Regions from separate parts of the Photorhabdus machadonis genome, predicted to be linked through region 1. Evidence: predicted binding sites of a transcription regulator. Region 1 holds the regulator's gene; each other region holds the start of a gene.

Region 1 (10,312 bases):
GCATCATTCAGGATTGGCAGTGATAAGTCATATTCCTGTAATTCAGAAGTCATTTTTTCGATAATATCAGCCAGTTTACTCTGCTGTTGCTGTATCTCTGGTTGCAGTTCAGACTGGTGTTTTTTCAGGGCATTGTATTGTTGTTTATTCAGTTCAATTTGTTGCTCAATTTTTTTAATTTGTTCTTTATGCACTGTTAGTGCTTTTTCTGTTTTTTGATGTTCTTTTTCTGCCAATTCAAATTCGGTTAATTGGGTTAGACAAAGCTGATAAGCCAATTGGTTCTGTTGTACAAATGCGTCAAGTGCCGGTTTATCTGAGGGGGAAATTTCAATTTGTAATGTTTCGCAGGTTTGCAGCCATTGCTGAGCTAATGAATTCAATTGTGGCTCAGCATCAGCAATTTCTTGCAAAATATGGTTGTATTGTTGTTGTTGAAATTCGTTTTTATTAACTAACGATATTCTGGTAGTTTGTAGTTCTTCAAATTCTTGACGTAAATCTTTTAGCCGTTGTTCTGATTTTGGTAATTCAATCTTTTGATAAGCTTGAATAGCCGGATGATGTTCAGAACCGCAAAGTGGACAAGGAACGCCTTCTTTGAGTTGTGCGCGTTCTTTTTCCAGGTGGACAATTTTTTGTTCTAACTGAATACGTTGAGCAAGATCGGCTAAATGTTGTTGTTTGTCTGAGAGTTGTTTATCAATAGATCCAATTTGAACAGGCAGTTCCTTTAATAATTTTTCCGGTTGTTGTAAACGAACACGATTACTGGCAACTGTGGTTTGTAATTGCAGGATCTGCGGGGACAGTATTTCCAGTTTATGTTGTAGTGGCAGTCGTTCCTGATATTTAGTTAATTGTTTTTGTACTCTTTCCGGAGAATACTGTTTTTGCAGACTAAAAAATTGCTGTTCTGCTTGTTCAAATGCCAGTTTCAGCGGTTGGTTATTTTCAATCTGTTGTTTTAGGCCTGCTTCTTGTTTATTCAGGTTGTCGCTAAGTTGTCTGGTTTCGGCGTTGAGTTTGTCAATTTTTTGATTTTGGTGATCAATCTGTTGCTGTTGTTCTTGCCACCAGGAGAATTGGTATTGCCAGAAAGTAATTTTTTCACCGAAATATTGATGGTAAGTCTGTTGTTCGAAATAGTCTTCCAGTTGTTTTCTTTGACTGGTTAATGATAGGACGTGCTGGTTTGCCGCGTTATATTGCTGATCATTGTTTTCAAACGCTATTTTCTGTTCGCCGATTTGTTGCAGTGTAAGATTAAGATCTTTAATCTGACCATCAATCTGATGATCCAATGGGATCACCTGTTCTGATATCAGTTTTTCTTGTTGTTGCCGGTGTTGTTGATGTGCTTCTCTGGCAGAGTCGGCATCAGTCACTTTTTGTTGTATTGGCGTGAATGTTTGCTGCTGTTGATGAAGTTGCTGACGCATATCTTCCAACTGTTTATTGACTCTCTGATGTTCATTCTGAGTTCGGTTTTTGTCATCCAATAATGGACGAAGTATTTCTGCTGGTTCACTGTTGGTCAGTTTTTGCAGTTGCGGTTCTGCATGGGTAAGCGCGTTTTCTGCCTGTTGTAAAGCAACCTGATTTTCAGTAGCAACTTGTTGAAGTTCTTCCTCTCGAATCAGCCATTGCTCCGAATGTTGCAGGGTTTTTATTTGTTGATTCAGTCGTGATTCAGAATCAGCGAGTTGTTGCTGTTGTTCGAGATATTGTTGATGCTGCTCTGCCGTTAGCAAATCAATGGCAGAGGCTCTGGCTTGCAGAATACCCAGCTCTGATTGGGCCTCTTTATGTTGCTGGTAAATTTGCTGGGATAAAATACCGTAAATTTCAGTACCGGTTAATTCTTCTAATAAATCAGCCCGTTCATTGGGTTGGGCATTGAGGAAAGCAGCGAAGTCTCCTTGGGATAACAGCATGGACTTAGTGAAACGACCGTAATCCAATCCGGTGATTTCGATAATTTTCTCTTTCTTATCCTGGATCTTATCTGCCAGAATTTTGCCGTTACTGCTGAATGCGAGTTCCACTTTCGGGGCTTGCAGATTGCCGTCCGGCTGGTTGCGCGCTCGCCGTTGGCTCCAGAAAGCGCGGTAAGCGACACCTTTCACTTCAAACTCAACCTCGGCCAAGGACTCTGCTGTGTGGCGGGTCATCAGCTCATTTTGTGATGCTGAAACGGTCAGGCGTGGTGTTTCGTGATAAAGGGCAAGGCAGATGGCATCCAATAATGTGGTTTTACCCGCACCGGTAGGGCCGGTTATTGCGAACAGACCATTGCTGGCAAACGGCTCTGTTGTGAAGTTAATCTTCCATTCACCTTGTAATGAATTAATGTTTTTCAGCCGCAGACTCAGAATTTTCATGCCTGTTCCTCCTTATTTTTATCCTGATAGATATTATTCAGTGTTTGTTCGAAAAGGGTGGTCAGACGTTTTTTGTGTTCTTCATCTTCAAGTTCTGATTGTTCCAGCCGCCGGGTAAAAACCTCGTTAACGCTGAGTTCTGTCAAGGTTTCGCTGTTTTCTTGTGCCAGCATATTTTGTCGCTGTGTTTTACTACGCCGCAGTAGAATGACTTCCACAGGAAGTTTTGCAACCATCAATTGAATTCTTTTCTGGATATCGTGGAGATAATCTTGTGTGGCAACTTCAATATCTAACCAGACGGGTTGCTCGCCTTTATAGTCATTAAAAGTCTGTAACTGTTGCTCAATTTGTTGCAGATCCCCCCTGATAAGTTGCATGGGCTGATATTGAGGAATGGGTAAAAGTGTAATGGATCCCAGTTTGTCTTGGGTAAATTCCACCAAACAGACACTTTTTTCCTGCCCGACTTCATCAAAACTGAGTGGTATGGGGGAACCGCTGTAACGGATATGTTCAGATTTAGCCACGATTTGCGGCCGGTGAATATGCCCAAGTGCAATATAGTCCGCCGGTGGGAAAGCTTGCGCCGGGAAGGCATCAAGTGTACCAATATAAATATCCCGGACTGACTCTGTCACCGTGGCGCCAACGGTGGTCAGATGCCCGGTGGCAATAACAGGTAAGGGCAAATTCAGTTCATCACGTAATTTACATGCTTGCTGATAGAGTTGATCATAGTGCTCTGCAATCGCTGTCTGTAATGCCAGTTGTTTTTGTTCTCCTGATTGGCCTGCCTGGCTGGTCATAATATCTCTTGGCCGCAGAAAAGGGATTGCGCAGAGGATGGCACCAGCTTGTCCTTCCCTAGTGTTAAGTGTTTTTATCTGTCTTTGCGGATCTTCGTCAGCATTTGCAATGACGGTGGTATTCAGGCAGGAAAGCAGTTCCTTTGATTCATTCAACGTTGCCACGGAATCATGATTACCACCCAGGATAATTAACTGACAGCCAGTAGGTTGCAGTTCGACGATAAAGCGATTATATAACTCGCGGGCGTAACTGGGTGGTGAGCCGGTATCAAACACATCTCCGGCAACAATTAATGCATCGACCTGGTAATTCTCAACTTGTTTAATCAGCCAACGCAGAAAATGTTGATGTTCAGCAGCCCGGCTTTTTGTAAAAAAATATTGACCAAGATGCCAGTCTGAAGTGTGAATAATACGCATAATGCCACCACAATGGGTTAAAGTGAATGATGATTATAATGGCTATATTCTGGATGTCGCTTGTAAATCTGCTTTCATGAATATATCTCCGAGCTGCTTCGCATTCATGATGAAATGTGACAGTTGTTTAAATTAATTATTGCGAAACAGATTGCAGGTGAAGGATAACCGAGGCAGGATTTCATAAATCTGTCATAAAGCTGACGCATAATGCTTTTCAAACTAAGTCGCGTTTTTCTCAATATATTAACAGGATTAACCATGACAAGACGTATTCTGGTTGTTGAAGATGAAGCTCCGATTCGTGAGATGGTCTGTTTTGTACTGGAAAAAAATGGCTATCAGCCGGTAGAGGCGGAGGATTATGATTCCGCCTTGGCATGTTTATCTGAACCCTATCCTGATTTGGTGTTATTGGATTGGATGATCCCCGGTGGTTCTGGTTTGCAAATAATCAAGCAAATGAAACGGGATAATAATGTCCGTGATATTCCGGTGATGATGCTGACGGCACGTGGTGAAGAGGAAGATCGGGTTCGTGGCCTCGAAGTTGGGGCTGATGACTATATAACCAAGCCTTTCTCTCCTAAAGAGCTGGTTGCCAGAGTCAAAGCGGTATTGCGGCGCATTTCACCTATGATGATGGAAGATGTCATTGAAATGGATGGCTTGGTTTTGGATGCGACTTCCCACCGCGTGACCAGCCAGGATCTGGCGCTGGATATGGGGCCGACTGAATTTAAATTACTTCATTTCTTTATGACTCATCCTGAGCGGGTCTACAGCCGTGAACAGTTGCTCAATTATGTTTGGGGAGCCAATGTTTATGTTGAAGACAGAACTGTCGATGTACATATTCGCCGTTTACGTAAAGTATTAGAGATTGGTGGTCATGATAAAATGGTGCAGACTGTTCGTGGGACTGGTTATCGTTTTTCTACCCGTTACTGAATCTGCGCACCGGAGAACCTGATGTGTTAGAACGTTTATCCTGGAAAAAACTGGTTTCAGAACTGTTTCTTTTTTGTTTGCCTGCATTAATTCTGTCGATGTTTGTGGGGCATTTATCCTGGTGTTTGTTTGCTGCGGTATTTTTGGCGCTGATATGGCATGGCTATAATTTGCTGAAACTTTCGGATTGGTTATGGTTAGATCGCAGTATGTTACCACCGTCGGGAAGAGGCGGGTGGGAGCCGATTTTTTATGGTATTCACCAGATGCAGCAACGGAATAGGAAACGGCGTCGTGAACTGGCGCTGTTGATCAAACGGTTTCGTAGTGGTGCTGAGTTATTGCCGGATGCCATTGTTATGATGACAACCGAGGGTAATATTTTCTGGTGTAACCGTTTGGCCCAGCATTTATTGGGGTTCCGTTGGCCTGAGGATAATGGGCAACCTATTTTTAATTTACTTCGCTATCCTGATTTTAATCGGTACATGCTTTCCAGGGATTTTGCACTTCCGTTATCAATAGAATTAAATAATGGTTTTACTGTTGAGTTTCGGGTTATGCCGTACTCTGAAGATCAATTATTAATGGTTGCCAGGGATGTGACGCAGAAACGGGCCCTGGAAAATGCCCGCCGTGACTTTTTTGCCAATGTCAGCCATGAAATGCGGACCCCTTTAACGGTATTGCAGGGTTATCTGGAAGTTATGCAGGATCAGGAAGTGTCTGGTTCGCTGAGTAATAAGGCACTGAATACGATGCAGGAGCAAACCCGGAGGATGGATAGTCTGGTGAAGCAATTATTGCAGCTTTCCAAAATCGAAGCGGCTCCTCAGATTAATATGAATGAAGTGGTTGATGTGCCTCTGATACTTAAGGTACTGCGTCAGGAAGCTGCTGCGCTTGGTAATGAATGCTATAAAATTAATTTTGATATTGGTGAGAAACTGAAAGTTTTCGGCAATGAAGAGCAGCTTCGTAGTGCAATGTCTAATCTGGTTTATAACGCGGTTAATCATACCCCAAAAGGCACTCAGATTGATGTCAGTTGGAAAAAGAACTCTCACGGTGCCGAGTTTACCGTGAAAGATAATGGACCGGGTATCAGTGCAGAACATTTACCCCGTTTGACCGAACGTTTCTATCGGGTAGATAAAGCACGTTCCAGACAAACGGGTGGAAGCGGTCTTGGTCTTGCTATTGTTAAACATGCCTTACATCATCATCATTCCCACCTTGAAATCTCCAGTGAAATAGGACAAGGGACAACTTTTAATTTTACCTTACCGTCAGGACTGATTGTACCGATTAGAATAACCAGTAAAAGAGATAAGGATAGTTTGATTAAAAGTAATAATTAATCTTCGCAATTAATCATTAACTTTACAGGTTAAAAAAAACGCAAATCATATAGTGTGTATTCAATGATAGCTAACAGCAATCACTGGTTTTGAAAAAGAGTACAGTATATGACTCTGCATTCTGGTTTATCTATTGCCTTCTGGCGCTATAAAAGTTTTACTTGTGGGCAGTTGCTGGCGATTATATCTATGATAACCACTATAATTCTGTATTGGACAGGTATCAGTGAATATTATTTTGATAATAAGTCGTTAAATTAGGGTTCAATATTGTCAATGTGGGGTTAACTCTTGGCAGTATTTATATTATTCAAGCCATTAAAATGGTAACAAAATATTAATAATCATTATGACACATCGTTTATCATCTAAGGATATTTGGGCGTTAGGGTTTATGACTTTTGCCCTGTTTGTAGGGGCGGGAAATATTATTTTTCCTCCTATGGTGGGATTACAATCGGGTGAATATGTTTGGGTGGCTGCATTAGGCTTTCTAACCACTGCGGTTGGTTTACCGGTAATGACAATCATCGCGTTGGCAAAAGTAGGCGGTGGTATTGAAGAACTGAGTTCACCCATTGGTAAGGTTGCGGGTTTGCTGTTGGCGACGGTTTGTTATCTGGCTGTTGGTCCTCTATTCGCGACTCCACGTACTGCAACGGTTTCTTTTGAAGTGGGGATTGCTCCCCTTGCCGGTTCGGGTGCATTACCGCTCTTTATTTACAGTCTGATCTATTTTGCTCTGGTGATTGCTGTCTCGCTTTATCCTGGTCGTTTACTTGATACCGTCGGGCATGTGCTGGCACCCATTAAAATGCTGGCGTTAGGTATACTTGGTGTTGCTGCTCTACTTTGGCCTGCGGGTAGTTCGATTCCTGCAATTAATGCTTATCAGCAAATTCCATTCTCCAGTGGTTTCGTTAATGGCTATCTGACGATGGATACCTTGGGTGCTATGGTATTTGGTATTGTTATTGTTAATGCAGCGCGTTCAAGAGGAGTTGTTTCATCTTCATTGTTGACTCGTTATGCGATGTGGGCAGGGGTGATTGCCGGGTTTGGTCTGGTGCTGGTTTATCTGTCTCTGTTTAAACTGGGTTCTGGCAGTGGTGCACTCATTCCTCATGCGGAAAATGGTGCTGTCATTTTGCATGCCTATGTTCAGCATACTTTTGGCGGTGTTGGTATTCTTTTCCTCGCTGCGTTGATTTTTATCGCCTGTATGGTAACGGCGGTTGGATTAACTTGTGCGTGCGCTGAGTTTTTCAGCTGTTATCTGCCTTTGTCTTACCGTTCATTGGTTCTGATCTTGGGTTTGTTCTCCATGCTGACTTCTAACCTTGGTTTGAGTCATTTGATCAAGATTTCTATTCCGGTACTGACTGCGATTTATCCACCTTGTATCGTTTTGATTGTTCTGAGTTTTACTCTGCGCTGGTGGAATAATTTCAGCCGTATTTTGGCTTCGGTTATGTTAATCAGTCTGCTGTTTGGCATTTTAGATGCTATCAAGTCATCAGAAACCTTGGTGCATTTATTACCAAACTGGGCAACTCGTTTACCATTGGCTGATCAAGGGTTGGCTTGGTTAACGCCATCCCTGTTGGTTCTGGTTGTGTTTGGTATTTATGACCGTATTTGGGGACGTTCTGACACACAAGAAAGTCAAAGTCATCAATGATAGTGGTCTGTTTATTTGACCGTTTGTCATCGTCAGATAGCTAGATAAGGTACGGGATGGCGCGCCTGAGAAAGGTATTCCATCCCGCTATCTTGATCTTCTTCTATATATGTTCTTCTATAATATATATAGTTTGCTGGTTTCCGGAACTATCAGTCATTAGTAACCAATAGCAGCACCTGCCGGGCGTCGAACATCATTGGCACCATAGAAATAGTTTTCACGAACTTGACCAGATACGGCTGCATCATTACCCGAAGAACCTGTATTTGAAGCGCCAGCGGTTTTTGGTAAACCAACCATAATCAACTCAGCTGCGCCCCACGGTGTTTGTTCCACCATCTTATACCCCATTTTTTCCAGCAAGTTCAGTGAGTCTTTAGAAATACCACGTTGCTCATAATAAACTTCATCTGGTAACCATTGATGGTGAATGCGGGGGCTATTGACCGCTTCCTGAGGAGGCATACCGTGATCAATGATGTTTAAGGCCGTTTGCAGAGTGATAGAGATAATACGGGAGCCACCGGGAGAGCCGAGAACAAGGAATATATTATTGTCTTTAGTGACGAGTGTCGGGCTCATTGATGATAGTGGGCGCTTACCGGGGGCGATAGAGTTAGTTGCACCCTGAACGAGCCCATACAGATTTTTCTCACCAATTTTTGTCGTGAAATCATCCATTTCATCATTGAGGAAGAAACCGGTTCCGGGTGCGATGACGACAGCACCGAAAAGGCCATTGATTGTATAAGTAGTTGAAACCGCATTACCTTCTTTATCTACAATGGAGTAGTGTGTGGTTTCTGGTTTCTCATGTGGTTCCATACCCGGCTGAACATTTTCTGATGAGGTTGCTTCTCCTGGTTTTATTTTTTTACGCAGAGATTCGGCGTAGCTCTTACTCAGTAAACGGTCGATTGGATTTTTGACAAATTCGGGATCACCAAGGTGAGTATTTCTGTCCATATAGGCATGACGCATCGCTTCCGTCAGTGTGTGGATATAGTTAGCCGAGTTGAATCCCATTTCTTTAAGGTTGTAACCTTCCAGAATGTTCAGAGTTTCACACATTGTTACTCCTCCTGAACTGGGTGGCGGTGAAGAAATAAATTTATAACCGCGATAACTACAGGTGATCGGGGCTGTTTCTGAGATTTTATAACTGGCAAAATCCGCTTCGGTAATAATGCCGCCTGATTTTTTAGCTGCTTCTGCAACTCGTTTAGGAATATCCCCATGATAGAACGCTTCTTGCCCTTTTTGGGCAATTGATTCTAGTGTATTTGCCAGATCGGTTTGTATCAACTTGTCGCCCGGTTGATAAGGGGAGCCATCTTTACGCAGGAAGATGCGGGCTGCTTCTGGATCTTTGCGGAAACGTTTGATTGAAGTGTCCAGAATATCTGTGTCTGCACGGGTTAATATATAACCTTCGCGTGCCAGCTTAATCGCGGGTGCCATGACCTGTTCACGACTGAGTTTGCCATATTTTTTTAGGGCACTGTCCAGTCCCATCACGGTTCCGGGCACACCGGCAGCCAGGTAGCCATATAAACTGGCTCCTTTAATAATGTTGCCTTCTTTGTCCAGATACATATTGGCACTTGCCGCATTTGGTGCGGTTTCGCGGAAGTTAATAAATGTATTTGTGCCATCGGCCAGATGAATGGTCATAAAACCGCCGCCGCCGATATTACCACAGCATGGGTTTACAACGGCTTGAGCGTAGCCAACAGCAACGGCTGCATCAATCGCATTTCCACCTATTTTGAGGATATCTACACCAACTTGTGAAGCAAGGTGTTGGGCTGAGACAACCATGCCATTCTTAGCTTCAACGGCGGGTTCTGAAGCGGCATAAAGATGGGAAGAGATGAGTAAGGATATTATTGCCAGTAATGTTTTCCATGTTTTCAACATGTTGTGAACTCCTGTCGTTTTGCGGGATGATTTGTATAAAGTGGAACTGCTTGTTTTATTGACACGAATTTTAATGTTAACCAATTGTAAGTTTAATTATAAGAGGTGATAACTATTTAGCAAAAACTGCCGTAAACCCTCGATAGGGCCGGGAGTAGTCACAAAGGTTTATTTTTTTGTGTAAGGTTGCAAAACGAGGAATTTCAGCGATAAAAAAACCAGTTGGAAGAAGCCAACTGGTCTGAATTATTGGTAACGTTTGAGGTTACAGTTTAGATGCGTTCTGAGACAGGTACTTAGCTACGCCGTCTGGAGACGCGTCCATACCTTCTTTACCTTTTTCCCACTGTGCAGGGCATACATCGCCGTGCTCTTCGTGGAATTGCAGTGCGTCAACCATACGCAGCATTTCGTCAATGTTACGGCCCAGTGGCAGATCGTTAACAACCTGGTGACGGACAACGCCGTTTTTGTCGATCAGGAAAGAGCCACGCAGAGCTACGCCAGCTTCTGAGTGCTCAATACCGTATGCCTTTTGAATTTCACGTTTAGTATCAGCAACCATTGCATATTTAACTTCGCCGATACCACCGTTATCGATAGGAGTTTTACGCCATGCGTTGTGGACGAATTCAGAGTCGAAAGAAACACCAACAACTTCAACATCGCGTTTTTTGAACTCTTCGTAGCGGTGGTCGAATGCGATCAGCTCAGAAGGACATACGAAAGTGAAATCCATTGGCCAGAAGAAGATAACGGCTGGTTTACCGTTCAGGTGTT
Region 2 (10,312 bases), 850 kb from region 1:
TGTTAACATATTCTGGGACAGGTTCCGAACTTTGATATTGCTGGAGGATTTTTGTGCTGAATAAATTCATCCCCCAGCCATCGCAAACAATATGATGGGTACGTAATAAAAGGGCAACATAATTAGCTTGGTTCGGGGTAACAATGGCGACTTCTAACAGAGGAACACCGGTTAAACTGAATACTTTAGCCGGCCATGCCGAAATAAACTCTTCAGCAGTTTGAGATTGTGATTGTAAATATTCGTTGTTGATTATCTCGACTTTAACCTCAGCCATACAATGATTGATACGCTGGGTTAATAACTCATTTTCTTCTAAAATTTGTATTTTGCCGATGATTTCCTGATTAAGAACATTATTTGCCGCCATAACGAGCTTATCAAGATTAATATCCCCGGAAAAGTACCGTATTTGTGCCAAAGTGTATTGAGCGCTTTGTGGGTTGCGCTGATTTTCAAAAAAGATATCTTGTTGATATGGAGTAAGAGATATTACTTTTTGTAATTGTTTCATATCGTAACCCTTGAAGACGAAAAGGAACACTCTATGTCATTGCGATTATGTCGACTTTTCATTGTCAAGCAAAAAAATGACATAACTAGTTGATTTATTATAAAAATAATCATATTTTTGATTCTAATTGTGTGATCCCTGTATTATTTTCCATATTTATTGGTAATAGACATAATTTATCATCTACGACATAAAGTATAAATTATATTTAAGTTTTTTAACCATTAAAGAGTAAAGTTTTCGCTGCGAAAATTGTGAGTTAATAAATCCTGCCCATTTTGCAAGGTTAGTGCATGAACTACATTGGGGGACAAGATCATCGTTGTTCCTTTAGCCATTGCCGACGAAAAAGTGAGTAGCCATTCAGTTGTCTGGGTTAATTTATTTGTATCAGCGTTGAAGAAGTGTATTGGTTGCATGACAGAAAATGTGACGCACTTCCTGCTTTACTGATAATGAAAAACAGGTCAGAGGGTTCAATCGGAGAAAAAGCGAACTAAATTGTTTATTATAGTCAGAAAAGATTAAAAGAAACTTATCCGGGTAGTTTTTTGTCCAAACATTGGGATGTATTGAAAATGGTCGATCTAGAGCTTCGTCGGGAAGGAAAGGTTCATGCTGGCGCGTGGATCTGATGGGAAGATGATATGAAGCGGAAAGTATTGTTCGTTTAGCCTGTCTGATGAATTTGATGCAGTTAGCGGGTGGATTTCGGTTAATTCCCCGGTAGCCAGGATATTGATGAGTAAACCAGCCGGTGACGAAATTATCATAAAAAATCGATGTATAACAGCTAGTTATAAGATTTTGGCACTCAGTGGCTTACCATTGAATTAATCATTCAGATTAATAACGTATGAAAATAAGTCCCATAAGAAATTATCTTAAAATATATATATCTGGTTTCTATCTTTGGTTTAATCTTCTTCATAATGATAAATTTAGCAAAGCATGTAGTATTTATTTGGAGTTCAATAATGCAAGAAGGTAACAAAATCCTTGTGGTGGATGATGACATGCGTTTACGAACGTTATTAGAGCGTTATCTGACAGAGCAAGGTTTTCAGGTACGTAGTGCTGCTAATGCGGAGCAGATGGACCGCTTATTGACACGGGAATCCGTTAGCTTAATTGTATTGGATTTAATGTTACCTGGAGAAGATGGGCTTTCTGTTTGCCAAAGACTGAGAAAACAAAATAATCCGGTGCCGATTATTATGGTGACAGCCAGAGGGGAAGAAGTAGACCGCATTGTTGGGTTGGAGATTGGCGCTGATGATTATATTCCTAAGCCATTTAATCCTCGTGAGTTATTGGCACGTATCCGGGCGGTATTACGTCGTCAGGCAAATAAATTACTGGGCATACCCGCTGAGGATGATGCAATTATTAATTTTGGTAAATTCAGTCTTAATCTGAGTACCCGGGAAATGTTTCAGGGAGACGAACATATGGTACTGACCAGTGGTGAGTTTGCCATATTGAAAGTGCTGGTTTCTTATCCTGGTGTACCGCTGTCCCGTAATAAGCTGATGGGTTTAGCCCTCGGCCGGGAATACAGCACTATGAAGCGATCTATTGATGTTTTGGTTTCACGTCTGCGCCGTGTGATTGAAGAAGATCCTGCACACCCGCGCTATATCCAGACCATCTGGGGGCTGGGTTATGTCTTTGTGCCTGATGGAAGCCGTGTATGAAGCGATTACGATTTTCCCCTCGCAGCACTTTTACCCGTACTTTATTCCTGGTCATGGCTATGCTGTTTATCAGTCTGGTAACCAGTTACCTGGTTGTTGTGAATTTCGTTATCATGCCAAGCTTACAGCAGTTCAATAAAGTGTTAGCGTATGAAGTTCGGACTTTAATGGCTGAAAGATTGAAGCTGGAGGACGGATCTTTTCTGGTGATCTCACCGGTAGTGCGCCGGGAGATTTATCAGGAATTGGGTATGACGCTGTATTCTGAGTCTGACGCGGAGATACAAGGTTTACGCTGGGCCAGGCATTATGATTTCCTAAGTGAGAAGATGAGTCAATACCTGGGTGGCAAAGCGGATCTGCGTCTGGAGATAAACAAAGAGAGCCCTATACTTTGGCTTAATTCTTATTTGGCCCCCGATATTTGGGTCAGGGTTCCTCTGACTGAGATCGAACAAAATCAATTCTCACCCATTTTCCGTTATACACTGGCCATTTTATTACTGACGTTTGGTTGTATCTGGCTTTATATCCGTTTTCAGAATCGGCCCTTGCTGGAAATGGAGTATGCTGCCAGACAGACAGGTAAAGGTATTATGATGCCCACAGTGCGGGAAGCGGGGTCGCAGGAAGTTCGCGCTTCTATTCGTGCATTTAACCAAATGTCCGCAGGAATAAAGTTATTGGAAAGTGACCGGACGATATTAATTGCCGGGGTAAGTCATGATTTGCGTACTCCACTGACACGTATCCGCTTGGCAACAGAAATGATGAGCAAGGAAGATGCTTATTTGTCTGAATCTATCAATAAAGATATTGAAGAATGTAATGCCATTATTGCGCAATTTATTGATTATCTCCGTACCGGGCAGGAAATGCCAATGGAATTCTGTGAGCTTAATTCTATTCTTAAAGAGGTTATTTCCGCAGAGAATGGCTATGAGCAGGACATTGAAAATAATCTGTCTCTTCCCCCAATAACCGTTAACGCGAACCCGATTTCCATTAAACGGGCATTGGCTAATATGCTGGTTAATGCCAATCGTTATGGTAATGGCTGGATTAAAGTCAGTAGTGGTCAGACTGATGAGTTTGCCTGGTTTCAGGTAGAGGACGATGGCGCAGGAATTAAGCCGGAAGATTTGCCGCAGTTATTTCAGCCATTTGTTCGGGGTGAAAGGGCACGCAGTAACAGTGGGACGGGGTTAGGTCTGGCGATTGTTCAGCGGATTATTGATGCTCATGACGGGAAAATTGAAATTGGTACCAGCGCCAGAGGGGGGCTATCTATTCGTGCCTGTATTCCTGTTGTGGAAGATAATTTTTAATGGCCTGATGATAATCTCCAGCTTTAATTTCATGGACTGTGGAGATGACAGTTTTATGTCAGCATCAGGCTGAGTTTGCATTGTACTGTCATAAAAGTGTCATAATTAAGACATTTTGCTGTAACTAAATTGACCTATTTTCCCTTCTGCACCTTTTTTAATCTGACGAACACATTTCTTTGTTGATTTTCAATATCCCGTTAGGAGGGGTTATGAAACTGATGCGTATCACCGTAGCCGGCATAATGGCAGCGACATTTTCTGTGACAACCTTGTCTGTATTCGCTGCTTCCAGCTTGACGGGGGCGGGTGCGACATTTCCCGCCCCGGTGTATGCCAAGTGGGCAGATTCTTATCAAAAAGAGACTGGTAATAAAGTCAATTATCAAGGCATCGGTTCTTCCGGTGGTGTAAAACAAATTCTGGCAAATACCGTTGATTTCGGTGCTTCCGATGCGCCCTTATCTGATGAAAAATTAGCGGCTGATGGCTTGTTCCAATTCCCGACGGTCATCGGTGGAGTCGTACTGGCGGTGAATATTCCTGGCATTAAATCCGGTGAACTCACACTGGATGGTAAAACGTTGGGTGATATTTATTTAGGTAAAGTGAAAAAGTGGAATGATCCGGCGATTACTAAATTGAATCCGGGGGTAATACTGCCGGAACAGGATATTGCGGTCGTGCGTCGTGCGGATGGCTCCGGCACCTCTTTTGTGTTTACCCGTTATCTCTCTAAAGTGAATAGCGAGTGGAAAGCAAAAGTTGGTGCAGGTTCCACGGTAAGTTGGCCTGCTGGGCTAGGGGGTAAAGGCAATGATGGCATTGCCGCATTCGTTCAGCGTCTGACGGGTTCCATTGGTTATGTTGAATATGCCTACGCTAAACAGAATCATTTGGCTTATACCAAACTGGTCTCTGCTGATGGCAATGTTGTCAGCCCGACAGAAGAGAGTTTCAGTGCCGCAGCGAAGAATGCGGAATGGCACCAAACGTTTGCGCAGGATTTGACACACCAGCAAGGTGAAAATGCATGGCCGATTACTTCCACCACCTTTATTCTGGTTCACAAACAGCAAAAAGACGCCGCCAAAGGGGCAGAAATACTGAAATTCTTTGACTGGGCTTACGAGAAAGGCAGTAAACAAGCGAATGATCTGGATTATGCAACCCTGCCAAAAGAAGTGGTTGAGCAAGTTCGTGCAGCCTGGAAAACCCATGTGAGGGATAGCAGTGGTAAAATTCTGTATTAAATCGTGTTGATGGCAACGGTTTGAAGTATCGATTAAATTTGTAGTTTTGATTTCTCCCCCGCTAAAGGGGGAGTTAACCCGGATGAGAATAAGCTCTATGGCCGAACAGAAAACGGCAATAAAAGCACCCAGTAAAAACGGCGATATTATTTTCAGCGCATTGGTTCGGCTAGCGGCGCTGATGACTTTGTTTTTGCTGGGGGGCATCATTATCTCGTTGATTATTGCCTCCTGGCCCAGTATCCAGCAGTTCGGCATCTCTTTCCTCTGGCATAAAGAGTGGGATGCCCCGGCAGAACAATTTGGTGCATTGGTGCCTATTTACGGTACATTGGTCACTTCGTTAATTGCTTTGATCATTGCGGTGCCTGTCAGTTTCGGGGTTGCACTGTTCCTGACGGAACTGGCGCCTAACTGGCTGAAACGCCCGCTTGGTGTCGCAATTGAGTTGCTGGCTGCAATTCCAAGTATTGTCTATGGCATGTGGGGGTTGTTTGTGTTTGCCCCTCTGTTTGCTACCTATTTTCAGCAGCCGGTCGGCAATGTCCTTTCCGGTATGCCAATTGTGGGTGAACTGTTCTCCGGTCCTGCCTTTGGCATCGGCATTCTGGCGGCAGGTGTCATTCTCGCTATCATGATTATCCCTTATATCGCCTCGGTTATGCGTGATGTGTTCGAACAAACACCGGTCATGATGAAAGAATCCGCTTATGGTATCGGTTGTACTACTTGGGAAGTTATCTGGCACATTGTATTGCCTTACACCCGCAATGGCGTGATTGGTGGTGTCATGCTGGGCCTTGGCCGTGCGCTGGGGGAGACAATGGCAGTGACTTTTATCATCGGTAATACTTACCAGCTCGACAGTTTCTCACTGTTTATGCCGGGCAACAGTATTACTTCTGCGCTGGCGAACGAATTCGCTGAAGCTGAATCTGGCTTACATACCTCAGCATTGATGGAGCTTGGCCTGGTTCTGTTTGTGATCACCTTTATTGTGCTGGCATTGTCAAAATTAATGATCATGCGTCTGGCGAAGAATGAGGGGCGTTGATATGGCAACAATGGATGGGCAAAAGCCTATTAATGCAAATGCACGCAGCCGTAAGCAGGCATGGCGCCGTCAGAAAAACCGCCTCGCTCTGCTGTTATCAATGGCAACCATGTTGTTTGGTTTGTTCTGGCTGGTGTGGATTCTGTTCTCCACCGTCACCAAAGGCCTCGATGGTATGTCGCTGGCGTTGTTCACAGAAATGACACCGCCACCGAATACGGAAGGTGGTGGTCTGGCAAATGCCATTGTGGGTAGTGGGTTGTTGATTTTATGGGCGACGATTACCGGCACTCCGTTGGGGATCATGGCGGGTATCTATCTGGCCGAATATGGCCGCCGTTCATGGTTGGCCGAGGTGATCCGCTTTATCAACGATATCTTGCTGTCAGCGCCTTCTATTGTCGTCGGCTTGTTTGTTTACACTGTCGTTGTAACGAAAATGCAGCACTTTTCCGGTTGGGCAGGGGTGATTGCCTTAGCGTTGTTGCAAGTGCCGATTGTCATCAGAACCACTGAGAACATGCTGAAACTGGTTCCTGATAGCTTACGTGAAGCAGCCTATGCCTTGGGAACGCCTAAATGGAAGATGATTTCGGCCATCACGCTGAAAGCCTCGGTATCCGGCATTATCACCGGTGTATTGTTGGCAATTGCCCGAATTGCTGGGGAAACAGCGCCGTTGCTGTTCACCTCTCTTTCAAATCAGTTTTGGAGTACTGATTTGAGTCAGCCAATTGCCAACTTGCCGGTCACTATTTTTAAATTTGCGATGAGTCCATTTTCTGAATGGCAGCAACTGGCGTGGGCAGGCGTATTATTGATAACCCTGTGTGTATTGCTGATTAACATTGTAGCGCGTGTGCTGTTTGCCAAGAAAAAGCACTGACTGATATTTTCAACAGAGAGAAGTAAATGAACATGGCTAATGATATCGCTGGCAGTAAAATTCAGGTCCGTGATCTGAACTTTTATTACGGCAAATTTCACGCGCTGAAAAACATTACGTTGAATATTGCAAAGAACAAAGTAACGGCTTTTATCGGTCCGTCTGGCTGTGGTAAGTCTACGTTATTACGGACTTTCAATAAAATGTATGAATTGTATGGTGACCAGCGGGCAGAGGGAGAAATTTTGCTGGATGGCAATAATATCCTGACTGACAAACAGGATGTGGCGTTGCTGCGTGCCAAAGTGGGAATGGTATTCCAGAAACCGACCCCCTTTCCGATGTCTATTTATGACAATATTGCTTTTGGTGTCCGCCTGTTTGAGAAACTCTCAAGAGCAGAAATGGATGAACGCGTTCAGTGGGCTTTGACCAAAGCCGCATTGTGGAATGAAACCAGGGATAAATTGCATCAGAGTGGATACAGTTTATCTGGTGGTCAGCAGCAGCGTTTATGTATTGCCCGCGGAATTGCGATCCGCCCGGACGTTCTATTATTGGATGAGCCTTGCTCCGCACTTGACCCGATTTCTACCGGTCGTATTGAGGAACTGATTAGCGAATTGAAATCTGAATATACCGTGGTGATTGTGACTCACAATATGCAGCAGGCCGCGCGTTGTTCAGATCATACTGCGTTTATGTACCTTGGTGAATTGATTGAATTCAGTGACACAGACACATTGTTTACCACACCAAAAATGAAACAAACTGAAGACTATATTACCGGTCGTTATGGTTGATTACGGGGCATAACATGGACAATCTGAATCTCAATAAACATATTTCTGGTCAGTTTAATGCTGAACTGGAACATATCCGTACTGAACTGATGGTGATGGGCGGGCTGGTGGAGGAACAGCTCTCCAAAGCGATTACCTCGATGCATAATCAGGATGCGGAGCTGGCGCGTGAAGTGATTAAGGATGATCATAAAGTCAATATGATGGAAGTCGCTATTGATGAAGCATGTGTTCGCATTATTGCCAAGCGCCAGCCGACGGCCAGTGATCTGCGGCTGATTATGTCAATCTCGAAAACCATTGCTGAACTGGAAAGAATCGGAGATGTGGCAAAGAAAATTTGCCAGACGGCACTTGAGAAATTTTCACATCAGCATCAGCCACTGTTGGTGAGTCTGGAATCGCTTGGCCACCATACCATCCAGATGCTGCATGATGTTTTAGATGCTTTTGCCCGCATGGATCTGGAAGACGCTATTCGTATCTATCACGAAGATAAAAAGGTGGATAAAGAGTATGAAAGCATTGTCCGCCAACTAATGACTTATATGATGGAAGATCCCAGAACCATCCCAAGTGTGCTGACAGTTCTGCTCTGCGCGCGTTCGATTGAACGGATTGGTGACCGTTGCCAAAACATCTGTGAATTTATTTTCTACTATGTCAAAGGACAGGATTTTCGGCATGTAGGTGGTGATGAATTGGAAAAGTTGCTGACTAAAGATAACAAGTAACTCGCTGACAATGCTGGCATTTTCCGCCAGCATTGTTTTAGCTTATAATTCTTAATAGTTATAAATATAGTTTTTTATATTATTTCCTGCACTATAGTGAAATTGATAGCTTGTGATGATTAATCAACATTTAATTACCGTCAGGAGTTTTCAATGAAATCCCGCATTCTCGTCACGGCGTTGCTGGCTGGGTTAGCACTGGTTACTGGTGTTGCGAAGGCCGATAAACTGGATGATATTAAAAAAGCCGGCACAGTGCGGATCGCTGTTTTTGACAGTAACCCCCCGTTTGGTTTTATTGACCCGCAAACCAAAAAACTGGCGGGTTATGATGTGGATATCGCAAACGCGATTGCAAATGACCTTGGTGTTAAACTGGAACTGCGTCCGACTAACCCGGCAAACCGTTTACCCCTGTTGGCATCAAAGAAAATTGATCTGATTGCCGCCAACTTTACAGTAACGGATGAGCGTGCTAAACAAGTCGATTTTTCAATCCCTTATTTTGCCACTGGGCAAAAATTTATTGCCCGTAAAGGCGTTCTGAAATCCCCTGATGACATTAAAAACTTACGTATCGGTGCTGATAAGGGAACAGTACAGGAAATCACTCTGCGTGAACATTATCCGACAGCAAAAGTGATCTCTTATGACGATACGCCTCTGGCATTTGCTGCGCTGCGTAACGGCAATGTACAAGCAATCACTCAGGATGACGCTAAATTGGTCGGTCTGCTGGCTAACGTACCAGCGGCACAAAAAGCGGAGTTTGAGATCTCTCCTTTCAGCATCACCCGTGAATATCAGGCTGTGGCGGCGGCAAAAGGGGAAGAACGCTTAGTTGAAGCGGTGAACCAAACGCTGCTGAAATTGGAAAAAGAGGGTGAAGCAGAGAAAATTTATAACCGTTGGTTTGGCCCGGAGACTAAATCGTCTCAGCCGCGAGGTGACTTTAAGTTTGCGCCTTTGGAGCAGCAAGCTAAGTCCTGATGAGTGACAAACCTTGGTAATCAGCCCCGCGCCTTGTGTTGCGGGGTTTTATTATTGGTAATGTTTGGTAATCGTAAGATATGTTTGAGTTATTTGTTACAGAACACGTGCTTGCTCCCCAATACCTGGCGTGGCTTTGGCAGGGTTTCCTGATGACGTTATGGATATCTGCCTGTACCGTTGCGGCTTCCACGTTGCTGGGTTTTTTACTGGCTGCTGCTCGTGACAGCCAACTAAAAATTCTCCGTTGGCCGGTAACGGCTTACACCACCTTGTTTCGCAATACGCCTCTGCTGGTGCAACTGTTTTTCTGGTACTTTGCATCAGGACAAATACTGCCGCAAGAGGTGATGTTCTGGCTGAATACACCTCATGAAATCAGTCTGTTAGGTCTATCATTGGCGTGGCCTTCGTTCGAATTTCTGGCTGGATTTATCGGTTTGACCCTCTATTCGGCCCCATTTGTTGCGGAAGAATTACGGGCAGGTATTCAGGGTGTAGGACGTGGGCAGAAATATGCGGCTCATGCACTGGGGCTGACCGGTTGGCAAGCAATGCGTTATATCGTACTGCCGCAGGCGTTGAAGATAGCAATGCCGCCATTACTGGGACAGTATATGAATATTGTGAAAAACTCGTCGCTGACAATGGCGATTGGTGTGGCTGAACTGTCATATGCTTCCCGTCAGGTGGAGACTGAAACACTGAGAACGTTTGAAGCATTCGGTGTTGCGACGGTGTTGTATATCGCCACGATTGCGGTCATGGAAGGCTGGGGACAATGGCGTCAACAACAAGCTATCGCAAGAGGACATTAAAATGGATTTTTCAGTCATTGCAGAAAACTGGCGCTACCTACTGTTAGGAACCTTCCCTGATGGCCCCCTTGAAGGGGCGGTGTTGACATTGGCTATCAGCCTGATGGCTGGTGTGATTTCTATTGTATTGGGTACAGTTGCAGGTGTTGCTTTGGCAATGCTGAAAGGCTTTTGGGTTAACCTGTTAGCCGCAGTATTGGGCTTTTTCCGTGCAATTCCCGTCATTATGCTGATT
Region 3 (10,312 bases), 920 kb from region 1:
GAAGGCATTTTCAACCGCGAAACCGGGCAATCTTTCCTTGATAATCTTCTGTCCCGTGGTGGTTCCGAAGATCCCATGGAACTGTTCAAACGTTTCCGTGGCCGTGAACCCAAACTGGATGCCATGCTACGTAGTTCTGGTATCAAGGGATAATCAGGGTGAGTATCTGTTTAATCTGTGAACAAGGCGCTGATCGCAGCGCCTTATCTCAACTGGCAGAGCGCTGGCAACTGGTGCATGACGAAAGCGCTGTCATGGCATTGGTTCTTACGCCTCAACACCTCGAACTCCGCAAAAGGGATGAGCCCAAACTGGACGGCATCTATGTAGATTTTGTATCAGGCACAATGGCACATCGCCGCCGCTTTGGTGGCGGGCGAGGTGAAGCGGTTGCTAAAGCTGTAGGGATCAAAAAAGATTATCTGCCCACCATCGTGGATGCTACCGCAGGTCTGGGACGTGACGCCTTTGTACTGGCATCACTGGGTTGTCATGTAAGCATGCTGGAACGCCATCCTGTGGTCGCAGCATTGCTGGATGATGGGCTTCAACGTGGTTATCAGGATGAAGAAATCGGCGGCTGGCTAAGAGAACGCATGACATTGCTCCATGCCTCCAGCATCACAGCGCTGACCGATATGACACCGCAGCCCGATGTGATTTATCTTGATCCTATGTATCCACATAAGCAAAAAAGTGCACTGGTGAAGAAAGAGATGCGGGTGTTTCAATCTCTGGTTGGTGCTGATGAAGATGCTGATAATTTGCTATCCCCTGCACGAGCTCTGGCAAAACGCCGTGTCGTGGTAAAGCGACCTGATTATGCAGAACCTTTAGCTGGAGTAGCTGCATCAGCGGCTATCACCACAAAAAACCACCGTTTTGATATCTATCCTTGTTAAAACATCAGCCGCATATTGCGGCTGATCACGTTAATTTACAGGATCCCCTGAGAGAGCATAGCGTCAGCAACTTTTACAAACCCGGCAATATTCGCACCCTGAACATAATTGGTCTGTTTGCTCTCGCCACCATACTCAACACAGGCGTGATGAATATCCAGCATGATGTGATGCAAACGTGCATCCACTTTCTCAGCCTTCCAGCCCAAACGTGCTGCGTTTTGCGCCATTTCCAAACCAGATGTTGCCACGCCACCCGCGTTAGCTGCTTTACCTGGTGCGAATAACACGCCTGCTTCAATAAAGGCTTCAGTCGCTGAAATGGTTGCTGGCATATTAGCGCCTTCAGCCACGGCTTTAACACCATTCTTGATAAGGACCTTAGCCGCATCCAAATCCAACTCGTTCTGGGTCGCACAGGGTAAAGCAATATCAACCGGCACAGACCAGGGCTGTAACCCTTTCAGGAAAGTCAGCCCCCGCTCTTTGGCATATCCTTCCACCCGGCCATAGTGCCGGTTTTTAATCTCTTCAAGGTGAGCCAGTTTCTCCAGCGTGAAACCGTCTTCATCAACCACTGTGCCACCGGAATCAGAAGCGGTAACCACTTTCGCCCCCAGTGCCATGCATTTCTCAATAGTATACTGTGCAACATTACCGGCACCGGAAACCGACACCCGCATACCATCAAAGCTCATACCATGACGTTTCAACATGGCATTGGTGAAATAAACCAGACCATAACCGGTCGCTTCCGGGCGAATCAAACTACCGCCGAAAGAGAGACCTTTGCCAGTAAATACACAAGCCGTGTTATTAGAGAGCTTTTTCATCATACCTGACATAAAAGCCACTTCACGGCCACCCACACCAATATCCCCCGCAGGAACGTCAGTATCAGGTCCCAGATGGCGATACAATTCTGTCATTAACGCCTGACAGAAACGCATCACTTCGCCCTGACTTTTTCCTTTGGGATCAAAATCTGAGCCCCCTTTGCCGCCACCCATCGGTAAAGTTGTCAGCGCATTTTTCAACGTTTGTTCAAAGCCAAGGAATTTCAGAATAGAGAGATTCACCGATGGATGAAAACGCATACCACCTTTATACGGACCAATGGCTGAATTAAACTGCACCCGCCATGCACGGTTCACCTGAACCTTACCTTGATCATCTACCCAGCAAACTCGAAACTGAATAACCCTTTCCGGCTCTACCATACGCTCCAGCAAGCTTTGTTCACGGTATTTCGGGTTTTGTTCAAGGAACGGCCAAAGAGAGGTGAATACTTCCCGGACAGCCTGAAGATATTCTGGTTGATATTCATCCCTGAGTTGAATCGATCCAAGAAATGAAGACAAAGATAGTAAACAGCTCATAGTTATTCCTTATTTCTACTTTGGTTGTAATGTCTCCTCAGCAATTTCCTAATTATTATTTTTGTCGAAAATGTGAGGTAAGTTGTGTTTGCCCTTTGAATATATCACTGTTCTATATTCATCTTTCAAGAAGTTTTTTTGCAGAAAGGTAAAAAAAATTTCTTGATTGCATCGGGAATAAACCAAACAACACCTCATTTCATCAAAAAAAACGCCTGCATAAGCAGGCGATTTTATCGAATAAATTTTCAGTTTATGGTTATTCATTGTCACGCAGAGGAACAATCAGCATATCAACATGAACAGTATTAATCAGCTGACGCGCAGAGGACATCAGTTTGCTCCAAAAATCCTGATGATGACCACAAACAACCAGATCTATGTCATATTTCTTAATCGCATCAACCAATACCTGAGCCAGATCACCGCTCCCACTCAGGGTTTCCTGAACGTCATAATCGGTACCTACGGAGAGCTCTTTCAACGCATTGCGCGTCTCGTCAGTAATACGTTCCTGCATATCACCGAGATTAACATCAATTAAACCGGTGTAGAGATCGGAATAGTTAACATCAACATGAATCAAGGAAACTTTGGCACTGTACGGCTTTGCCATAGAAATAGCTTTTTGTACCAATACCTGACTTTCCGGAGATAAATCAACTGCAACAAGAATATGTTTATAAGCCATAAGCGAACTCCTTCCATAATGATGATTAATGAGTTGGCAGGGCAAATTGCCACTATCCTGTGTTTATTACTAGAACATTCACCAAACAACATATACCACAATCGCTATTCCTTCCACTTGATAGAGAACAAAATCAGACTCGGTTTATGGTCTTTCTTGCCCAATCCATGTTCTTCCATGCTTAAATCGAGTTTTTTACGTAGAATCCCAATAATCTGAGGTAGGTATCGCTGATACGGCCCGCAAACAGGAACAGGACATCTCCAATTAGTCTGTGTTTATTCACTAAATGATTACTTATCCATCTGATTTTACTAATTTTAAAAAAATTAATTAAATCCTTATATGATAGTGTTAATTTTTCCCCCTTCAACAAGCAGGGTGAGAGCATGAAAGGATTAAAGCTTCTGGCTATTACCCGCCATTCTGCACCGCATTCCTGATTTAAAAATAGGGTGATCTTGCTCATATTTTAGGCGTTATTGCATTGGGCTGGATTGACGGCGATCGCGTCACTTCATCGGCAAAAACAACGAGTTATTACGCGGGTTCCCTTGACGATCAAAGAAGCTAAACAGCATCTCCTGAACGTGACCGATGAGCAATTCAGTCCCATCAATGAGGGCTATTCAGGCTGCTGGGTGACATCATCATATGGTGGTGTTCCTCAGCGCTGGCTATTGGTGAACAGCACGGCGGCGGAAAAACGTGAGCACCAGACGTTCAGGAAAAACAAAAGGTGGAGCAGGGTTTTCAATTCCTGAAAAACCGGAACGGATAGAAGCCCTCTTAATGGTGATGACATGTTGTCTCATGGTTTATGCGGCGCTGGAACATAAAATGGTGACAGGAATGCAATCTTACCACCATGAGCTTTTGAGTTTATTAGGCTCACAATATAAAGCGGTTTATTCCTGAATGAGGGGCGGAATGTCGGTATTACTACAATCACTACGACTTAACCGCCACTCTAAAGAAAGACAATAACTTTGCTCCAAAGAAGGGTTTTTTGTACTATCTGACTATCTTTCCTACAATAAATATAAGGCGTCACCGCCTGCAATCTTGATTTTTTTCCTTTTGTGACAGCTTTGGCTAACCATTCTAAGGAGGGGATTATGTTCAGTTCAATTGCACTGTTTTGGGCGCTGTGTCTTGTCTGCATTATGAATATGATGCGCTACTTCTCTTCACTGCGGGCATTGTTGTCTATTCTTCGCCAGTCCGATCCCTTGCTTTATCAATCAGTAGACGGTAACGGTTTTTTTACTGCTCATGGACAGCTTAATAAGCAGATAAGGCTTGTGCACTATATCAATTCGCAACGTTACCTGGATCATCATGATCCAGCAGTGGTGCTTCGCTGTGAGCGGCTGAGAAGGCAATTTATTCTGACGAGCGCGTTGAGTGGATTAGTTGTTGTTTGTCTGATTTCTATGTTGATTTGGTATTAAAACAAAAGGCGGTATAGTTAACCCATACCGCCTTCAAATTATTCGTCAAAACAATTAAATCAGTTTCAAAGCGAACCAGTAGAAAATACCGGATAACCCGATTGAAACCGGTAACGTCAGTATCCAGGCCAACATGATGTTCTTGATTGTTTTACCCTGAACACCACCACCATCAACCAACATCGTCCCCGCTACCGCAGAGGAAAGAACTTGTGTAGTCGAAACCGGCATCCCGGTATAACTCGCCACCCCGATTGAAACAGCCGCAGTCATCTGAGCTGAAACACCCTGTGCGTAAGTCATACCTTTCTTACCAATCTTCTCACCGATAGTCACTGCAACGCGTTGCCAGCCAACCATAGTTCCCAAAGACAGTGCCAGTGCCACCGCAATGATGATCCAGACAGGTGCATATTCAACCGTGTGCAGTAAGTCTTTGCGCAATTTATTCAGGAAACGGGTATCTTCAGCACTGGTTTCTGGCAATTTCGCCACAGATTCCGCAGTATCGGCAATACACATCAACATACGACGCATATTGTTACGTTGTTCAGGATTCAGCCCACTGTAGCTCTGAATGCCCTTCAATATGCTTTCTGTCTGATTAAGAACAACCACAGCGCGAGTGCTATCACAATGGAATCGCCCTTCCGGTTCATCTTCAGCAACAGCGACCAGTGGCGTCAGTTCAATAGCATGAGATAATGCGGTACCATGCTGCTGATAATATTGTTGCAGGTGAGTAACGGCATCGTAAGTACGGGCAATGTCATAACCATTCGCATTCATGTTTACGACAAATCCCGCCGGAGCTACGCCGATCAGCACCAGCATAATTAAACCGATGCCTTTCTGACCATCATTCGCCCCATGAGAGAAGCTGACGCCTACCGCAGACAAAATCAGCGCAGTACGCGTCCAGAAAGGTGGCTTACGCTTACCATCTTTCTTTTCACGTTCAACGGGTGTCAGATGAATACGTTTGCGTTTCTTGGTGCTACTCCAGTAACGGCGCAGCAGAAACACGATTGCCCCAGAGATGATCAACCCGATGAAAGGAGAGAGGATCAACGACAGAAAAATCTGTATCATCTTCGGCACATTCAGCGCATTAACCACAGAAGAATTAGTCACGATGGCATTGGTTAAACCGATACCAATAATGGAACCAATCAGGGTATGAGAACTGGATGCAGGTAAGCCGAAATACCAAGTGCCAAGATTCCAAACAATGGCAGCCAGCAGCATGGAAAACACCATGGCAAGACCATGAGCAGAACTGACATTGAGTAGAAGATCGGTAGGGAGTAAATGTACAATCGCGTAGGCGACACTTAATCCACCAAGAAGAACACCGAAAAAGTTAAATACCCCAGCCATGACGACTGCGAACTGTGCTCGCATAGCACGGGTATAAATAACTGTTGCTACCGCATTCGCGGTATCATGAAAGCCATTAATGGCTTCATAAAACAGCACAAACAGCAGTGCCAGTACTAACATTAGGCTGGTGTGAAAATCCAGGCCAGTAAAAAGATGTAGCATAAACGTTAAGCCAGTTAGTTGGACATGAACGCGGCGCATTATCAGTGACAAATGCTAGCGGGGAAAGTGAAATATGAACTTTTTTTGATTTCATGACAACCAGATAACAATAAGAAATAAGAATATTCCTTATATATCATAAAATTGCACATCTTTTAAAAAAATGACAATTTTAAGACAAAAAATAAGTTTACCTGACAAATTCAGGTCATACGGGGACTTTTTTCCGCAAAATTATCAAAAATGCAACACTTTAAGGGAAGTTCCCGCTAAATTATTCGGTTATAAAGAGAGAGACAGTGGAAAGATTTGATGTAGTTATTGTTGGTGCCGGTGCAGCCGGTCTGTTTTGCGCAGCTCAAGCCGGGCAACGCGGTTTACGGGTGCTGGTTTTGGACAATGGTAAAAAAGCTGGGCGTAAGATTTTGATGTCCGGCGGGGGGCGTTGTAACTTCACTAATATGTACACAGAGCCATCAACTTATCTTTCCGCTAATCCCCATTTCTGCAAATCTGCCCTGGCCCGCTATACACAGTGGGATTTTATTGAGCTGGTTCAGCGCCATGGCATGGCTTACCACGAAAAAACCCTGGGGCAGCTTTTCTGTGATGGTTCCGCCCAACAGATAGTTGATATGTTACTGAAAGAGTGTGAAACCGGTCAGGTCACTATTCGTCTGCGCAGCGAAATTAACCACGTAGAAAAAAAGGAGCTGGGTTTCGTTATCACCGTTAACGGAAAGGAAGTAAGTACACGCTCACTTATCATCGCTTCCGGTGGGTTATCTATGCCGGGTCTTGGTGCCACCCCTTTTGGTTATCGGATTGCAGAACAGTTTGGTCTAAAAGTCTTACCAACCCGCGCCGCTCTCGTCCCTTTTACTCTGCATAAACCACTACTGGAGCAACTTCATGTGCTTTCCGGTGTGTCCGTTCCCGCCATTGTCACCGCTGAAAATGGCACGCTATTCAAAGAAAATATCCTGTTTACCCACCGGGGACTTTCTGGCCCGGCAATCTTACAAATTTCCAGTTATTGGCAGCCGGGAGAGTTTGTGAGTATTAACTTACTTCCAGATAGTGATCTGGAAACGTTTCTGGAGCAAGAACGGAGTGCTCACCCAAACCAAAGCGTAAAGAATACCTTGGCAAAATTATTACCGAAAAGGCTGACAGAATGTCTACAAACACTCGGTCAACTCCCGGATGTTTCTCTTAAGCAATTGAACTCAGTTCAGCAAGAACAATTGATGACAAACCTCCAATCATGGCAAGTACAACCCAACGGGACTGAAGGCTATCGTACTGCTGAGGTGACTATGGGCGGCGTGGATACTCATCAGCTTTCATCCAAAACAATGGAAGCTAATCAGGTAAAAGGACTCTATTTTATCGGTGAAGTGGTAGACGTCACCGGCTGGCTTGGTGGCTATAATTTCCAGTGGGCATGGAGTTCCGCCTGGGCATGTGCGCAAGCATTGTGACTTTTGTGCAGAAACCAAAAAGTTTGTACATAGACCATAAAGTTTGTCTTTCATCAACTATTGATGAATCCATAACAATATCAATGCTGGTTTAGTATCAGGGGAATAGCAGCCGGATAGCTCTCTTCGAAATCATTTTTCAGTATGCTTTCATAACGAAAGGTGCGCTTAAGAATGATTGTTACTTCAGTTAAAATTCTGTCTTATACGCTCGTTATACATCTGGCAAAACATCCCGGCTTTAGGAGTCTGCCAGATGAACTAGGTGTTTATGTTTAATAACATAACCATCCTATACGAAAAGCAGATGGATCCAGTTCACATATCATTGCTACATCCCGGAGTTTTTTTCCATATCCAGAGACATATGTTCACCTTTTTTCCATTTAGTGATCTGGCTGGGGGATACACCCAGTTGACCGGCTAATTCTTTTTGGGTGCAGGATAAATGACATCTGGTTTGAAGTGAGTTTGAGCTGAATTAAGACACTCTTTAGGAAGGATGTTTATCTTTCAGTGGAGGAAGAGGCCGTCAAGCCGTCCGTTGAAACAGAAGCTACGATATGAAACCTGTAAGGTTACGCGTCTTTTAGGACATAGCGGATATCAACGTCCCCAAAGCGCGTTCATTGGTACTGCAAATGTGTTCGGTATATGGCTAATTGGCAAGCAATTGTTACCTGTGTAAAGTAAAATGCCCCCCTGCCAATCTCTGCCAGCCAATGAAGCTAATCTGGTCAATCCTATTCCGTCTTTCGGCTGTATGCTGGCCGCTTTTTTAACTTCAACCCCCCAAATTCTTCGACCCTCTTCAATAACCAGATCAACTTCAACCTGATCTTTATCACGATAGTGGGAGAAGTGCAGTTCATGTTCGCTCCAACCTGATTGGCAAATCAATTGTTGCACCACAAAGCTTTCAAGTACTGCACCAAAGTCATTACTAAGGTTATACCAATCATCGACTCTCAGATTGTTTAAAGCACAAGCCAGACCCGAGTCCACAATATGAACTTTAGGGGCTTTTATTAAACGTTTGGCTTGGTTTTTATGCCAAGCCGGTAAATATCTCACCAAGAACAAGCGCTCTAGAATGGTGATGTATTTGTCAACGGTTTCTCGCTGAAGACCTATATCTTTCGCTAGTCCACTGATGTTCAACAGATTACCAGTACGCAATGCGAGGATCTTGATGAGTTTCAGTAATTCGTCTTCATCTCGAATCACTGCAATGTCTTTCACATCACGTTGGATAATAGCGTTGAGGTACTGCTTATGCCACTGACGAACCCGCACTTCACTGCGCGTATTCGGCTCTGGATAACCACCTTGCACCACAGCTTCTGCAACGCCTTCAATGAGACTTTGTTCCCCCTTTAATTGAAGGCGAAATTTTGTTGGTGATCAGCTGCTCGAGTAACGATGTTAGACTGTGCTGCTTTTCTTGTTCGGAAAGTGGCTGTAAAAAGGTCACCTCGACACGACCTGCCAGTGATTCCTGTACTCCAGGCAGCAACAGTAAATTAGCTGAACCCGGTTAGTATGAATCGCCCCGGCTGGCGATGAATGTCTATAGCTGCTTTTAAGGCAGGCAGGATTTCCGGCACACGCTGTACTTCATCCAGTGTGACACGTTCTGGCAAGCTTTGTACAAATCCCGTAGGATCAGCTTTAACCGCGTTAAGCAAAGTGCTGTCATCAAAAGTTAGGTAAGCCCGCCCAGGCTCTAGCGCTTTCGCCAACGTTGTTTTGCCGACCTGGCGAGGACCGAGCAGGCACACCACTAGCGTATCAGCCAATGTTACCTTGAGCTGTGGTGCTATATATCTTGGGTGTAGTGTGTTATTCAAAGCTGTTTTTTTGTGCAATGTGGAGAATGAAGCTTAAATTGGCCCGTCTATTTGTTAGTTATGCTACCGTCTATTTGCTGGTTTAATCTCCGTCTATTTGTGGGTTTATGACGTTCTTATACAACAATCAAAACTTTTCGAGTGTTTATCGCCCCTCGTCTGAGCATCAGGAGAAGCCTCTGAACAACCAATATTGAGAAAATGGCACCTGAGATTCGGTAGCAAAAACCGGGCCGAGTTTGATGGTATGAAGCAATCGCATTGTGAACGTCATGGAAGAGCTGATGAAACTTACCCTAGGGACTCACGACAGATCATATTTACAGAATACACGACTCTCAAACCTCTGATGATCTCTGCAAGCGAACCTGACAAAAGTGCGTATCTGCCAGTTCTACCCCGTTTGCAACACATCCTGTGTCTGCAACAGGGTCTTACTGATACCGGAGACCTGCAATCATTTTTTTCAGTCGTTCTGCAACGCGTTTAAAAGGAGTTACATACATGTTTTTCACACCAGAATAATTATCATATTTTTCACCTGTTATACCAAAAGTCAGCACTTCATCTGCCGGAGGCATAGTTTGTGTTTTGAATAAGCGATCCCAAAATGAAAAAATGAAAAAATGAAACCAAAATTTTTGTCGTGGTATTTAACAGAACTACTATGATGTAACTGGTGATATGCAGGGCTAACAAAAATATCTCTGATAAAAGGAGGATATCTTAAGTAAACCATAGAATGTTGCAAATTCAAACCAAACATAAGAAGTAAAAACATAAATACGTTTTGTCCCGCAAAAAGAATATACGCGTGTTGAGCATCAAAAAAATAAGATATTCCACCTGCATATATTCCTGTCAATAAACTTGCTATTAAGATAAAAGATCCCTGATTCACAAGGTGCGATCTGTAGGCAGTCAAAGGGTTCAGATTTTCAGCAATATGATGAATCTTATGAAATTCCCATAATATTCTGATCTTATGAGAAAGGAAATGTTCAAAA

Evidence for each region. The regulator PhoB, encoded in region 1, activates phosphate uptake and scavenging genes when phosphate is short. The targets are predictions, from matches to a motif close to CTGTCATAAAACTGNCNNAT.
Region 2: a site for PhoB is predicted at 3,625-3,644, ahead of pstS (phosphate ABC transporter substrate-binding protein PstS). Genes of this name have one in related genera too.
Region 3: a site for PhoB is predicted at 6,133-6,152, ahead of pitA (inorganic phosphate transporter PitA). Genes of this name have one in related genera too.

Annotation. Positions count from the first base shown of each region.
Region 1 covers NZ_CP199761.1:1,051,136-1,061,447, forward strand. Annotated here, with positions in the region: gene ACUN2T_RS05040 (AAA family ATPase) at 1-2,384, opposite strand, end outside; gene sbcD (exonuclease subunit SbcD) at 2,381-3,616, opposite strand; gene phoB (phosphate regulon transcriptional regulator PhoB) at 3,878-4,567, shown strand; gene phoR (phosphate regulon sensor histidine kinase PhoR) at 4,591-5,928, shown strand; gene brnQ (branched-chain amino acid transport system II carrier protein) at 6,278-7,609, shown strand; gene ggt (gamma-glutamyltransferase) at 7,769-9,532, opposite strand; gene ACUN2T_RS05070 (peroxiredoxin C) at 9,798-10,312, opposite strand, start outside.
Region 2 covers NZ_CP199761.1:203,885-214,196, forward strand. Annotated here, with positions in the region: gene ACUN2T_RS01000 (amino acid adenylation domain-containing protein) at 1-514, opposite strand, end outside; gene ACUN2T_RS01005 (hypothetical protein) at 1,253-1,351, shown strand; gene ompR (osmolarity response regulator transcription factor OmpR) at 1,492-2,211, shown strand; gene envZ (two-component system sensor histidine kinase EnvZ) at 2,208-3,539, shown strand; gene pstS (phosphate ABC transporter substrate-binding protein PstS) at 3,752-4,792, shown strand; gene pstC (phosphate ABC transporter permease PstC) at 4,890-5,846, shown strand; gene pstA (phosphate ABC transporter permease PstA) at 5,848-6,732, shown strand; gene pstB (phosphate ABC transporter ATP-binding protein PstB) at 6,765-7,535, shown strand; gene phoU (phosphate signaling complex protein PhoU) at 7,550-8,269, shown strand; gene ACUN2T_RS01045 (ABC transporter substrate-binding protein) at 8,423-9,259, shown strand; gene ACUN2T_RS01050 (amino acid ABC transporter permease) at 9,340-10,077, shown strand; gene ACUN2T_RS01055 (amino acid ABC transporter permease) at 10,079-10,312, shown strand, end outside.
Region 3 covers NZ_CP199761.1:127,504-137,815, reverse strand. Annotated here, with positions in the region: gene prlC (oligopeptidase A) at 1-153, shown strand, start outside; gene rsmJ (16S rRNA (guanine(1516)-N(2))-methyltransferase RsmJ) at 150-902, shown strand; gene gdhA (NADP-specific glutamate dehydrogenase) at 938-2,281, opposite strand; gene uspA (universal stress protein UspA) at 2,541-2,972, opposite strand; partial or broken gene ACUN2T_RS00710 (IS1634 family transposase) at 3,476-3,706, shown strand; gene uspB (universal stress protein UspB) at 4,091-4,426, shown strand; gene pitA (inorganic phosphate transporter PitA) at 4,481-5,971, opposite strand; gene ACUN2T_RS00695 (NAD(P)/FAD-dependent oxidoreductase) at 6,271-7,455, shown strand; gene ACUN2T_RS00690 (hypothetical protein) at 7,787-7,870, opposite strand; gene ACUN2T_RS00685 (ATP-binding protein) at 8,062-8,790, opposite strand; gene ACUN2T_RS00680 (AAA family ATPase) at 8,979-9,305, opposite strand; gene ACUN2T_RS00675 (hypothetical protein) at 9,553-9,795, shown strand; gene ACUN2T_RS00670 (sterol desaturase family protein) at 9,862-10,312, opposite strand, start outside.